2 regions of the Duganella violaceipulchra genome follow, and region 1 is predicted to be linked to the other one. Evidence: predicted binding sites of a transcription regulator. Region 1 holds the regulator's gene; the other holds the start of a gene.

Region 1 (7,165 bases):
CCGGATGGCGCCGGCATCGAGCCGGGGCTGGCCGACACCATCGCCCAGCAGGCGCAGGCGGCGGCGCAGCAGCAGGAGGCGCTGGGCTTGACGCCGGTGCTGCTGGTGCCGGGGCCGCTGCGGGCCTTGCTGTCGCGCTTCCTGCGCCGCGCCTTGCCGCAATTGAAGGTGCTGTCGCATGCGGAGATCCCGGAGACCAAGACCATCCGCGTGACGGCGCTGGTGGGCCAGCAGCCGGCCTAAGTTTGAGCGGATCGCGGATGCATCCATGTGGGCGGCCTAGACTGCTTGCATGGATGACGACGATTTCGACACGCCATGGAAGGAAGCGGTCATGCACCACTTCCCCGAGTTCATGGCCTTTTATTTCCCTCTTGCGCATGCTGCGATTGACTGGTCGCGGCCGTACACATTTCTCGATCAGGAATTTTCCGCGCTGACTTGCGATGCCGAGTTGGGCAAACGCTTGCTCGATAAGCTGGTTTCGGTGCACTTGCATGATGGCGGCGAGCAATGGGTGCTGCTGCATCTGGAAGTGCAGGGCTGGCGCGATACGGACTTTGCGGAACGTATGTTTGTCTACAACTATCGCGTCTATGATCGCTACCACCGCGCGGTAGCCAGCATGGCGTTGCTGACCGATGGTGGCAAGCGTTGGCGGCCTTCGTCGTTTAGTTACCGTTTGCTTGGCTGCACGGTGGGGATTGAGTTCCCTGTCGTCAAACTATTGGACTTCGCCGATCGCCTTGACGAGTTGCAGTGGCACGAGAACCCCTTTGCCTTGGTGACGCTGGCGCATTTGCAGGCGCGGCAGACCAGGGGAAGCCCCCACCGCCGGCGCACCGCCAAATTGCGGCTCACCAAACTTCTGTATCAGCGTGATTGGGACAAGCGGCGTATCATCAATTTGTACCGGGTGATCGACTGGATCATGCGATTGCCGCAAGCATTGGAAGTTCGGGTGGCCTACGTGGCTTTGCAATTGGAAAGGAGGCGAACTATGCCTTACATATCTTCGATGGAACGCCTTTGCATGGAGCAATGGCGCAAGCACGGACTTGAAGAGGGGCGGCAAGTAGGATGGCAACAGGGGCGACAAGAAGGACGGCAGGAAGGACGGCAAGAAGGACGGCAAGAAGGACGGCAAGAAGGGCAGTCTGCCCTGCTGACCGCCTTGTTGCAGCAACGCTTCGGCGAGCTGGATGCTGCTGTCCGCACACGGCTTTTGACGGCCGATGAATCGCAGCTGTCGGCATGGGCCCAAAACTTCGTTGGCGCCGCCTCGCTGGAGGAGGTTTTCCGCGACAGCTAAGCCGCCTCGACCGCAATGGCGAAATGCGGCCCATTTGCCCCCCTGTTCCTCGGATCGTTTCCAGAGTGCATCGTCAATAATGGCACTGTCAGAGTAAAGGCGTCTCATCCGGAAGACGCACTGCTTGACTTAGATTCCTGAGAGCCGGCCATGAACGTCAAAAAATTTACCGCACCGACATCCCGCGAGGCGCTGCGCAAAGTGCGCGAATCGCTCGGCCCCGATGCCGTGATCCTATCCAACCGCCAGGCCGATGGCGGGGTTGAAATCCTCGCCCTGGCCAACGACGATGCCGCCTCGCTGGCCATGCCGGCGCCGCACTCGCCGATGGCCGAACCGGCACCGTCGCTCGATCTGGGCAGCGTCTTGCCGCAAGGCCGCGCCGATCAGCGTTTGGAGCCGCGTTTTGAATCGAATACCCCAAGCCCTGCGCCGGTAGCCCTGCCAGTCCAACCGGTGCGCCGCGTGGTGGCGTCGGCCTCGTCGTTCGCCAGCGTCACCAAGGCCGCCGCCGTCGCGCCAGCCCGGGCTCCTGCCCAGGCCGCGCTGGACGTCGACCAGATCGCCGCCATGGTCAGCGCCGCCGTCGCCAGCGCCAAGCAGAACGCCGCCGCCGAAATGCAGGGCATGATGAGCGAAATCCGCGCCATGCGCGGCATGATGGAAACCCAGTTGGCCGAGATCTCCTGGGGCACCACGCAAGCGCGCGAGCCGCAGAAAGCCGCCGTGCTGCGCGAGATGCTGGCGGCCGGCTTCTCGGCCAGCCTGGCGCGCTACCTGATCGAAAAACTGCCGGCCAACCGCGACGCCGCCGACAGCCTGCGCTGGATCAAGAACGTCCTGACCCGCAACCTGCAAACCATGGCCAACGAAGACGCGCTGATCGAGCAGGGCGGCGTGTTCGCGCTGGTCGGCCCGACCGGCGTCGGCAAGACCACCAGCACCGCCAAGCTGGCCGCGCGCTGCGTGATGCGCCACGGCCCGGACAAGCTGGCCCTGATCACCACCGACGCTTACCGCATCGGCGCCCACGAGCAGCTGCGCATCTACGGCAAGATCCTCGGCGTGATGGTGCACTCGGTCAAGGACGAAGCCGACCTGCGCATCGCCCTCAAGGAGTTGAAGAACAAGCACACGGTGCTGATCGACACGGTCGGCGTCAGCCAGCGCGACCAGATGGTGACGGAACAGGTCTCGATGCTGCAAGGCGCCGGCGCCGACGTCAAGCGCCTGCTGTGCCTGAACGCCACGGCCACCCAGGAAACCTTGAACGAAGTGGTGCGCGCCTATCAGGGCAGCGGCTTGGCCGGCTGCATCATGACCAAGCTGGACGAAGCGGCCGCCATCGGCAACGTGCTTGACGTGGTGATCCGCCAAAAACTCAATCTGTTCTACGTGTCGAACGGCCAGCGCGTGCCGGAAGACCTGCACCTGGCCGATCCGGCCTACCTGATCGACCGTGCTTTCAAGCTGAAACGCGATGTCGTCCACACCCAATACCTGGACGCCGAACTGCCTCTCTTGATGAGCAACGGCCAGGCCCAGCAAGCAATGCGCGAGGTGCACCTTGGCTAATTTCGATTTCGACCAGGCGGAGGGACTGCGCCGCATGCTGGCGGGGCCCAAGCCGCGCATCGTCACCTTCCTGTCGGCCACGCCCCACGATGACAAGGGCGCCATGCTGGTCAACCTGGGCGCCTCGCTGGCGCGCGCCGGCAACGACGTGCTGCTGGTCGACGCCTGCGCCAGCGCCCACGGCGTGGCCACCCGCCTCGGCGTGGACGGCGGCGCCAGCCTGCTCGACGTGGCGCGCCAGGAGTGCGCGCTGAACCAGGTGATCCACCAGGTGCCGCAAGGCTTCGCTGTGGCGTCGATGACACGCGGCGTGGCGCGCAGCGGCCCGGACGAGACGCGCCGCCTGGCCAAGGCCTTCGACGTGCTGGCCAAGCAGACCGGCATCGTCATCGTCGACGGCGAGTTCGACGGCGTGGCCTTCCCGGTGCCGGTCATGGCCAGCTCGGAAATCGTGGTGCAGGTATCGAATAGCGCTACCTCGATCAAGGCCGCGTACAGTATGATCAAGCGCCTGAACCAGGAGCTCGGTCGGCGGCCGTTTGGAATTCTGGTCACCGGGGCTTCCGAATCGGAAGCAAAGGTGGTATACGATAATATGGCACAGGCAGCAAGCCGATACCTGGCGGTGAACCTCGTTTCGATGGGATCGGTGCCGGCGGATGAATACCTGCAGCGCGCGGCACGCTTGGGGCGTGCGGTGGTCGATGCGTTTCCGCTGGCCGGGGCTTCGGTCGCGTTTCGTCAACTGGCGGGGCGCTTCGCGCTGGCCGGCTCGCCATCTTTCCGTTAAGGGAGCATCATAATTTTAGCGCTTAATCAATAATAAACAGGCTATGTACACGGTCAAAGGGAAAGTGGACAAGAATTCTTTGCTGACGGAGCATATGCCGTTGGTCAAGCGCTTGGCCCACCACATGAAGGCGAAACTGCCGCCCAGCGTCGAAGTCGACGATCTGGTGCAAGCCGGGATGATCGGCCTGCTCGACGCCATCAGCCGTTACGAGGACACCCATGGCGCCCAGTTCGAAACCTACGCCGTGCTGCGCATCCGCGGCGCCATGCTCGACGAGCTGCGCAACAGCGACTGGCTGCCGCGCTCGATGCGCCAGAACATGCGCAAGATCGAAACGGCGATGAGCACGCTGCAGCAGCGCCTGGGCCATCCGCCGACCGAGTCGGAAGTGGCCAAGATGCTCAAGCTGTCGCTGTCCGACTACCAGGACATGCTGTCCGACGGCGGCGGCCACCAGCTGGTGTACTACGAAGATTTTCACGACGACGACGGCAACGACAGCTTCCTCGACCGTTACTGCTCGGACGAGGAGAGCGATCCGCTGCGCTCGCTGCTGGACGGCGACTTCCGCCAGGCCGTGATCGACGCCATCGACGCGCTGCCGCCGCGCGAAAAGATCCTGATGGGGCTGTACTACGAAGAGGAGCTCAACTTGAAAGAAATCGGCGCCGTGATGGGCGTATCGGAATCGCGCGTATCGCAGCTGCATACGCAGGCCGTGGCACGGTTGCGCGCCTCACTTCGGGAGCGGTCTTGGACTGGGCCAGCGTAGCCGGGGTGCTGCTGGCGCTGGCCGGCATCGTCGTCGGCCAGACGCTCGAGGGCGGCAAGCTGGCGTCGTTGCTGCAACCGGCCGCGTTTGCGATCGTCGTGGTCGGCACCTTCGGCGCGGTACTGTTGCAGACCAAGTTCCGCACCTTTGTGCGCGGCCTGCGCATGCTGCGCCTGGTGTTCGCGCCGCCGGCCGACACCCGCGTGCTGCTGGCGCGCGACATCAACGCCTGGAACCTGGCGGCGCGGCGCGACGGCCTGCTGTCGCTGGAGCGCTATATGCTCGCCTCCAAGGACAAGTTCAACACCAAGGGCCTGCGCCTGATCGTCGACGGCATCAACCCCGACAAGCTGCGCCAGATCCTCGACACCGAAATCACCGCCTACGAAACGGAAGAACGCCAGGCGGTGCGCATCTGGGAATCGGCGGCCGGCTATTCGCCCACCATCGGCATCCTGGGCGCGGTGCTGGGCCTGATCCACGTGATGGAAAACCTCACCGACCCCAGCAAGCTCGGCTCCGGCATCGCCGTGGCTTTCGTCTCGACCATTTACGGCGTCGGCCTGGCCAATCTGTTCTTCTACCCGATCGCCAACAAGCTCAAGGCCATCGTCACGCAGGCGGTGCACCAGCAGGAAATCGCCGCCGCCGTGTTCTACGACATCGCCACCGGCGACCACACGCGCGTCATCGACGAACGCATCGCCACGCTGATGCGGGAACACTGACATGCAGAACCGGCGCGCCCGCAGGAAGTTCGACGACGAACCGGAGAACCACGAGCGCTGGCTGATCTCCTACGCCGACTTCATCACCTTGCTGTTCGCCTTCTTCGTGGTGATGTACGCGATTTCGGTGGTCAATATCGGCCGCTACAAGGTGCTGTCGGTGGCGCTGGGCGACGCCTTCGGCGGCGCCGGTTCGGCCAAGCCGGTCAACACCGAAGTGCCCAACCTGCCGATCCCCAATCCCAACCTGCGGCGCCACGCCGAACTGCTGCGCAAGGAAAAGACCCAGATGACCAGGCTGGCGCAGGACTTGTTGTCCACCCTGGCGCCGCTGGTCAAGGAGGGCAAGGTGCGGGTCACGCAGAACAGCCGCGGCGTCAGCGTCGAGATCAACGCCTCGGTGCTGTTCGATCCGGGCGAGGCGCGCCTGACCAACGAGTCGACCGAGGCGCTGCGCGCCGTCGCCGGCCTGCTGAAAAACGACGACCACAAGGTGCAGGTCGAAGGCCACACCGACAACCAGCCGATCCGCAACACGCTGTTCCCGTCCAACTGGGAATTGTCGGCGGTGCGCGCCAGCAGCGTGGTGCGGCTGTTCATCGACGCCGGCGTGGCGCCGGAACGCCTGACGGCGGTGGGCTTCAGCTCGAACGTGCCGGTGGCGCCGAACGACAACCCGATCGGCCGCGCGCGCAACCGCCGCGTGGCGGTCACGATCTTGTCCGGTATCCCGGATACGGTGACGGAAGTGCCGACGCCGGCGCCGGCTCAGCAATAAATCTGGATCAGCCGGCCAGGAAGCCGCGGCTGCGGGGCAGGGAAGTAGGCAGGCCGCCAGGGCCATAGAAGTTGTTGGCGCCCGCCGATTGCGGACGCAGCGCTTGCAGCGCGCCTTGCGTGTGGTTCATCTGCTTGTTGATCAGCATGCCGTTGATGCGGTTCAGCTCCTTGGCTTCGCGCGCATGGTGCTGCAGCGCCTGCCACAGGACGGATGCTTCGGCGGCGTCGGCGCCGCTGGCGGCGACCCAGGCATCCATGCCGGCTTCCTCGGCCGGGTAGCCGGCCTTGCCCAGGGCGCGGTGGCGCTGGGCCGACAACAGGGTCATCTGCGTGACCAGTGCCGATTTCTTGGTGGTGACCGCCGTCAGGCCGTCAATTTCCGCCGCCACCAGGTATTGCTGCTCCTGCTTCAAAACGCCCAGCAGGGTCGTCATGATGTGTTCTTCTTCGCGCAGGCTGTTCAGCGGGGTAGCGGTTGACATGGTAGACCTATCGTTTGCGAGAGTGCAGCAGATCCTTGACTGTATCCAGCAAGCCATCCGCTACTTTTTCCGAGTTGACCTGGAACTGGCCGTCGGCGATGGCCAGCTTGATGCGCTCGACTTTTTTGGTGTCGAACACCGTGCTGGCGCCGCCGGCCGCACTGGCCGCCAATGCCTGGCCTTGCGGCGACAGGCGCACGTTGTCGGACGTTGCGGGCGTCGCCGGGGCCGCCGCCTTGTCCGCGCCGCGCGCAGTCGAGGTAGAAGCCGGCGTCGACGACGGCAAGCCGGTCGTGCTCTTCAATGTATCGTTAATTTTCACAGCGCTATCCTTCTCTGGTTGGAGTACGAAACTCCGGGATCTGAGTATGTAACGGCGGCCGGCGCCAAAACTTTAGCGCTGCCGTGCCTCAAGACCCCCTGGCGTTCGATCAAAACGCCACCTCCACCAGCCCGCCCGCCTTGGCGATTCCTGTAATTTGTTGCCCACCGGAAGTTTTTACCTGCACTACCTGGCCGTCACCCGCCGTGCTCATGGCGCGCGCCTCGGCCGACACGCTGAAACCGTTGCCGCTGGAAACGAGGCGCACCAGCTGGCCGGACTGCACCACCGGCTTGCTGCGCAGCGTATCGAGGCGCAGCGGCGTGCCCGGCGGCAGTGAAATATTGGTGCTGCGGCCGATCACCTGGGCCATGTCGGTGGCTATCCCGGCCGGCAATGTT
Region 2 (7,165 bases), on a different contig from region 1:
CAGCCTGATCGCGCAGGTATCGTCGGTGCGCACGATGGCGTTCAGCGTGGGCCTGTCGACCCGCCAGGTGTTCAACAGCCATGACCGGTTTGCGGTGACCTTGTCGATTCCGGCCAAGGTGCGTTCCGGCACGCTGCAGTACAGCGGCTCGGCGCCGCAGTCCGGCGATCCGGGCGCGCCGGCGTTTGGCGCGCCGACCCTGAACCTGCGGCCGACCGCCACCGAGCGCGACCTGGAATTCGGCTACACCACCATGTTCGGCCGCGATGGCCGCGGGGGCAAGCTGACCGGCGCGGTGATGTGGCGGGTCAATCCCGGCCACGACGCCAGCGCCCGGCCGGATTGGCTGACCGGGGTGCGTTACTCGTACGGGTTCTGAGGCAAGCTAGCCCTTGGCGCCGGGACGGGTCATGTCCAGCGGCACGATCCACTGCTCGAACTGCTCGGCGCTGACGTAGCCCAGCGCCAGCGCGGCCTCTTTCAATGTGGTTCCCTCGTGCTGGGCCTGCTTGGCGATGGTGGCGGCCTGGTCGTAGCCGATGTGCGGCGCCAGCGCGGTGACCAGCATCAGCGAACGTTCCATCAGCTCGGCGATGCGGCCGCGGTTGGGCTCTATTCCGTGTACACAATGTTCTTCGAAGCTGCGCATGCCGTCGGCCAGCAGGCGCGCGCTTTGCAGGAAGTTGTGGGCGATCAGCGGCTTGTAGACGTTCAACTCGAAGTTGCCGGAGGCGCCGCCGACGGTGATGGCGACGTCGTTGCCGAACACCTGGCAGCACAGCATGGTCAGCGCCTCGCACTGGGTGGGGTTGACCTTGCCCGGCATGATGGAGCTGCCCGGCTCGTTTTCCGGGATGCTGAGCTCGCCCAGGCCGGAGCGCGGGCCGGAGGCCATCCAGCGCACGTCGTTGGCGATCTTCATCAGCGCGGCGGCCAGGGTCTTGAGCGCGCCGTGGGCCGACAGCAGCGCGTCGTGGCCGGCCAGCGCGGCGAATTTGTTGTCGGCGCTGCGGAAGGGCAGGGCCAGCGTGTGCTCCAGCTCGGCGGCGATGCGGTGCGCGTATTCGGGATGGGCGTTGAGGCCGGTGCCGACCGCCGTGCCGCCGGCCGCCAGCTGCAGCACGCCGGGCAGGGCGGTGCTGATGGCGCGCTCGGCGAAGTCGAGGTGGGCCACGTAGCCGGAAAACTCCTGGCCCAGGGTCAGCGGCGTGGCGTCCTGCAGGTGGGTGCGGCCGATCTTGACGATGTCGGCGAACGCCTCGGCCTTGGCGTGCAGGCTGTCGCGCAGCGCGCGCAGCGCCGGCAGCACCTGGCCGGCCAGCGCCTGGGCGGCCGCCACGTGGATGGCGGTGGGGAAGATGTCATTCGACGACTGGCCCAGGTTGACGTCGTCGTTGGGGTGCAGCTTGCGGCCTTCGCCGCGCACCCCGCCCATCAGCTCGGAGCCGCGGTTGGCCAGCACTTCGTTCATGTTCATGTTGGACTGGGTGCCGGAGCCGGTCTGCCACACGGCCAGCGGGAACTCGCCCGGGTGGCGGTCGGCCAGCACCTCGTCGGCGGCCTGGGTGATGGCGATGGCCTTGGCGCCTTCGAGCAGGCCCAGGTCCAGGTTGACGCGCGCGGCGGCGCGCTTGACGCTGGCCAGCGCGTGGATCAGCTCCAGTGGCATGCGTTCGGTGGAGATGTGGAAGTGCTCCAGCGAGCGCTGGGTTTGCGCGCCCCACAACTGCTGGTCGGGGACGTCGATCGGGCCAAAACTGTCACGTTCACTTCTGGTGTTCATGGTGTTTCCTTTGGGCGGGGAGGCAATCATGTGCGTTTGCTAAGTGGCTTCCAGTGTAGCGCAGTCCTGAAAAATTAACCTAGGGCTACAAAACCGGGAAAATCAGCCGTTATAGCTGATACACTTTAAGAATTCGCTCCAAGCGACCCCGACATGCAGCGCACACCATTCCTGACCACGATCTTTGCCTGCGCCGGCGCGCTGCTGCTGGCGGCCGCCGCGCCGGCGGCGGAACTGGGCGATATCGCCGTGCGCTCCTACATCGGCCAGCCGCTGGCGGCCGATATCGAGCTGGTGCAGCTGGCGCCGGACGAGGTGTCGGCCCTGCAGGTGCGGCTGGCGCAGCAGGATGTGTTTCGCGGCGCCAACATCAGCATGAATCCGGCGCTGGCCTCGGTGCACCTGTCGGTGGTGCGGCGCGACGGCCGGCAGTTCCTGCACATCACCACCACCCGCAATATCGATGCCGAGTACGTGCATTTGTTCCTGGAGCTGAGCGCCGCCGGGCGCCAGGATGTGCGCGCGGCAACCGTGTGGCTGCAGGCGGATCCGAATCCTGCGCCGCCGCCACCGCCGGCCATGACGGCGGCGCAGGCGGCGGCGTTGGCTCGGGTGGAGCGGGCGGCCAGGGAGACGGCGTTGGCGGCGCCGCCCGCACCCGCGCCCGCGCCTGCCGCAGCGCCCGTGCGGGACCGGACGCGGCCGGCGCCGATGCCGGCTGCGCATGAATCCGAAGTGGGCGAGCCGGGCGTTTTGCGGACGGCGCCGTCGCGGCGGCCGTCGCCGGCGGTGCGCAATTTGCCGGAGCGCATAGCCGATGCGATGGGCCAGGCGCCGCGCCCGGCGCCGCGTCCCGCACCGGCCAAGCCGTCGGCCGGCGGCGATGCGGCGCGCGACGAGGACGGCTTGCCGCTGGGCGTGGCGCAGGCTTTGCTGCCTTTGGCGCCGTTGCCGCTGCCTAAGGGCGTGAAGCGGCCGGCGGCTCCGGCCGCTTGCACCCCGTCCGGCATGAGCGCGAAAGAATGCGCGGCGCTGGATACGCACAGTGTGGAGTTGTCCAGCAAGCTGGTCGAGCTGGAGGGCAAGGTGAAGTTGCTGCAAGGGGCGTTGGCGGCGACGGGCGGGGCGGCCAGCGCGGCGGCGCACGCGGCGTCGGCCCAGGCGCCGGCGCCGGCACCAGCCGCTACGCATGGCGCGCCGGCAACGGCGCCGGCAACGGCGCCGGCATCGGCATCGGCATCGGCATCCGCGTCCACGTCGGCATCTGCGGCGAGCTCGGCGGCGTCGGAGGAGGCCTCGGCGCCGGTCAAGAAGGTGCGCGTGTTGCCCAAGCTGAAGTACAAAAAGGAAAAACCGCCGGAACCGGCCGCCAGCAATACGCCGCTGATCGCCGCCGGCGCCGGCGTGCTGGCCTTGTTGCTGGGCGCCGGCGGCTATCTCTACCTGCGCAAGAAACGCGGCAGCGGGCCGCTGAAAATCTGGCAGGGCTTCCGCCGGAAAAAGCCGGCCGGGGAGGGCGAACAGCCGGTGGAGGCGCCGCCGCTGCACGAAGTGACGCCGGAATCCATGATGCAGCAGTAATAAGTATATAACTGCACGCTCTGATTGAGGTCAGACAATCTGGGGTATAGTAATCGACCCCCTCCGTCTTCCCCATACTGAAAGAGCGCTATGACTGCAGTAGAGCAATATCAAGCTTTCAAACAACTCGGCCTGAAGCTGGACATGTCCCGCGGCAAGCCTGCCCCCGAGCAGCTGGACTTGTCGAATGGCCTGATGGCCGCGCTGGACGGCTACAAGGCCGCCGACGGCACCGACGGCCGCAACTACGGCGGCACCATCGGCCTGCCGGAAGCGCGCGAACTGTTCGGCAAGCTGCTGGACGTGCCGGCCGCGCAGGTCGTGGTCGACAGCAGCGCCCGCCTGTCGCTGATGCATGACGTGATCATCTACAGCCTGCTCAACGGCACGCCCGGCAACGCCCCGTGGGTGCGCGAGCCGGTGACCTTCCTGTGCCCGGTGCCGGGCTATGACCGCCACTTCGCCATCTGCGAAGCGCGCGGCATCAAGATGATCAACATCCCGATGAGCGAAGCCGGTCCGGACATGGATCTGGTGGAGAAACTGGTGGCCGAGGACGCCAGCATCAAGGGCATGTGGTGCGTGCCGAAGTACAGCAATCCGGGCGGCGTGGTGTTTTCGGACGCCGTGGTGGCGCGCCTGGCGGCGATGAAGACGGCGGCGCCGGACTTCCGCCTGATGTGGGACGACGCTTACCGCTTCCATCATCTGGGCGAGCAAAAGCTGGAAGTGGCCAATATCCTGGACGCCTGCGCCAAGGCCGGCAATCCGGACCGCGCGATCGTGTTCGCGTCGTCGTCGAAGGTGACCTGGGCCGGTTCGGGCATCGCCGCGCTGGCCGCGTCGCCGGCCAATATCGCCTGGTGGACCAAGCACGCCGGCATCCGCAGCATCGGCCCGGACAAGATCAACCAGCTGCGCCATGTGCGCCTGCTGAAGGACCTGCCGACGGTGGAAGCCTTGATGGAACAGCATCGTTTGCTGCTGAAGCCGAAGTTCGACGCGGTGCTGGCGCAGTTCGAGCACTACCTGGCCGACGTGCCGGGCGTGTCGTGGACGCGTCCGCAGGGCGGCTACTTCATCGACCTGGTGACGCCGGACGGTTCGGCCAAGCGCACCGTGGCGCTGGCCAAGGAGGCGGGCATCACGCTGACGCCGGCCGGTGCGGCTTTCCCTTACGGTAACGATCCGAAGGATAGCCATATCCGCATCGCGCCGAGTTTCCCGTCGCTGGACGAGATCACCCAGGCGGCGCAGGGCATCGCCTTGTCGCTGAAGCTGGCGCTGGCCGGTTAAACCCGCACTGCGGCGAACCAGGGTCAGACCCCGTACGGGGTCTGACCCTTTTTGGCTTTAAGGGGGGGGGGGGTGTCTCAAACGAAAAAAAAGCGCCGGCTTCGGCGCTTTCTGTTTTGGCGGTCGGGTTTACTGACGCGACATGCCGGGCACGTTGTTGGCCCAGGGTTCGGTGACGTCGCGGATGGCGCGGTCGTTGGCCAGGATTTGTTTCAGCAGGTCGATCTTGCGCAGGCGCGGGGCGCCGCTCAGGGCCGGCACGCCGGTGCCCCCTGCGCGGGCTTCGCTGGCGCATTGCGCCTCCAGGCGGCTCAGGCCGTCGAAATCACCCAGACGTGCGGCGGCGGCCATTTGATTGGTCAAACCGGCAATATTTTCGTACATCGAGAGGACTTCGGTGGAGGTCATGTTCTCACCCTGGCTAGTTATTGCGGATTACCGCATGTCCTGATTAACGTCGCCTTAAACGGGAACTTTAGGGTGTTTTGAAAAAATATTTGAAAAAGATCGAAAAAAAGCCCCATGCGGGGCTTTTCGTGGCCTTAAGAACAAGCTGGCTTATTTGACCAGCTCTTCCAGCCCGGCGCTCAGCTCGTCCGGCGACGGCATTTCGTCGATCAGGGCGTTGTCGTCCAGGCCCAGTTCCTCGGCCAGGTCGGCCGGGTAGCAGGCGGCGATTTCGTCTTCGCTCAGTCCGGCCTGCTCGACGCGGGCGCGCCAGGCGGCCAGCGAGACCACGGCGGCCAGGCGGTTCAGCTCGCCGTTGTGGTGCGGCTCGGGGAAGGCCAGGATGGTTTCCGAGAAGGTCAGCGGGAACTTCCAGCGCTTGGCCAGTTCGGCGCCGACGTCGGCGAAGGTGAAGCCGAACGAGGCTTGCTCGGCGTCCAGGCGGCGCGAGTCCAGCGGGCCGGCCACCTTGTCGAGCGCCATCGCCTGTTCGGCCATCGCCGAGTGGATCACCAGCTGGCCGATGGCGTGCATCATGCCGATGGTGAAGGCGAGGTCGGTGTTTTCCTTGGTTTTCTTGGCAATCCACTTGGCCGACACCGCGGTGTGCAGACTGTAGCGCCAGAATTGCTTGAGGTCGAGGCCGGGCACGGTCTTGAAGCCGCTGACCAGGCCGGAGCTGATGACCAGCGTGCGCACGGTCACGAAGCCGAGCATCAGCACCGCGTCTTCCACCGTGCCGATGCTGCGCGACACGTGGTAGTAGGCCGAGTTGGCCAGGCGCAGCAGCTTGGCGCTCAGCACCGGATCCGTCGACAGTTTCTTCGCGATCTCTTCGGTCGAAACGCTGGCCTTGTCGAAACTGCTGATCAGCTCTTCCACGACTTTGGGCGCGGTAGGCAACGCAGTTGGATTCTGGAACAGGGCATCAAGTTTCATATTTATCTCCTGGGTAATTAGCGCGTTGCTATAGGCTAACTATATAGCGATTCCCCGAATGAATGAAGCAATTTTGCTGGGCGGGCGTCTCTTTTCTGCCGTGTTGTGACCATCTATTCCGTCAAATCCACCGTTCGTCGCAAAGCTGCGTCGCCGCGCGCGCCGCGGCGCTACCGTGCACGCTGGCGTACCACGCCTGACATTCAACCAGATCCACGACCAAGGGACTCCCATGCACCCATCTACAAGCAAGTTAAGCCTGGCCATCTGCGCCGCCCTGATGCTGGCCGCGCCGTTGCGCGCCGAGCCGACCTCCGCCGCCCCATCGACCGCCGCCGCCAAAAGCGCCGTGCTGCCGGGCGACGATTTTTTTGATTACGTCAACGCCGACTGGCTCAACAGTGTCGAGATTCCGGCCGACCGCAGCGGCTGGGGCGTGGGCAACGCGCTGGTCGAGGACACCAACCAGCGCATCGTCAAATTGATCGAAGCGATGGCGGCGCAGCCGGCCGACGCCGAGGCGAAAAAAATCGCCGACTACTACGCCGCCTTTATGGACGAGTCCGGCATCGAGGCCAAGGGCCTGGCGCCGCTGCAGCCGCTGCTGCAAAAAATCGCCGCCATCGGTGACAAGGGCGCGCTGGCCGAGGCGCTGGGCGGCGCGCTGCAAGCCGATGTCGATCCGCTCAACGCCACCAACTTCTTCACCGAAAACCTGTTCGGCCTGTGGATCGCCCAAGGGCTGAAGGACTCGGCGCACTACACGCCCTACCTGCTGCAGGGCGGGCTGGGCATGCCGGACCGCGCCTACTATCTGGACGCTACGCCGGCCATGCAAAAGTTGCGCGGCCAGTACCAGGCGCACATCGCCGCCACCTTCAAGCTGGCCGGCATCGCCGACGCCGACGCCCGCGCCGCGCGCGTGTTCGAGCTGGAACGCAAGATCGCGCTGGCACACGCCAGCCGCGAGGATTCGTCCGACGTGCTGAAGGCCAACAACAACTGGAGCGCCGCCGATTTCGCGCGCAAGGCGCCGGGGCTGGACTGGAAAGCCTTCTTCGCCAGCGCCGGTCTGGGCGGGCAGAAAAAATTCATCGTCTGGCATCCGACCGCCATCGT

What was found. Region 1 encodes FliA, which starts transcription of late flagellar genes. Its sites were predicted from a motif close to CTAAAGTTTNNNNNNNNNNNGCCGNTA; they were not measured.
Region 2: the regulator FliA is predicted to act here: its motif matches at 5,113-5,139, upstream of KVP70_RS04025 (flagellar protein FliT).

What each region holds. Positions count from the first base shown of each region.
Region 1 covers NZ_JAHTGR010000004.1:362,042-369,206, reverse strand. Annotated here, with positions in the region: gene flhA (flagellar biosynthesis protein FlhA) at 1-243, shown strand, start outside; gene KVP70_RS10160 (RpnC/YadD family protein) at 293-1,312, shown strand; gene flhF (flagellar biosynthesis GTPase FlhF) at 1,463-2,887, shown strand; gene KVP70_RS10150 (MinD/ParA family ATP-binding protein) at 2,880-3,677, shown strand; gene KVP70_RS10145 (RNA polymerase sigma factor FliA) at 3,721-4,452, shown strand; gene KVP70_RS10140 (flagellar motor protein) at 4,434-5,180, shown strand; gene motD (flagellar motor protein MotD) at 5,182-5,958, shown strand; gene KVP70_RS10130 (flagella synthesis protein FlgN) at 5,966-6,442, opposite strand; gene flgM (flagellar biosynthesis anti-sigma factor FlgM) at 6,450-6,764, opposite strand; gene flgA (flagellar basal body P-ring formation chaperone FlgA) at 6,874-7,165, opposite strand, start outside.
Region 2 covers NZ_JAHTGR010000002.1:251,454-258,618, reverse strand. Annotated here, with positions in the region: gene KVP70_RS04045 (hypothetical protein) at 1-379, shown strand, start outside; gene fumC (class II fumarate hydratase) at 386-1,783, opposite strand; gene KVP70_RS04035 (type IV pilus assembly protein FimV) at 1,937-3,364, shown strand; gene KVP70_RS04030 (aspartate aminotransferase type Ic) at 3,455-4,660, shown strand; gene KVP70_RS04025 (flagellar protein FliT) at 4,790-5,068, opposite strand; gene KVP70_RS04020 (HDOD domain-containing protein) at 5,219-6,046, opposite strand; gene KVP70_RS04015 (M13 family metallopeptidase) at 6,279-7,165, shown strand, end outside.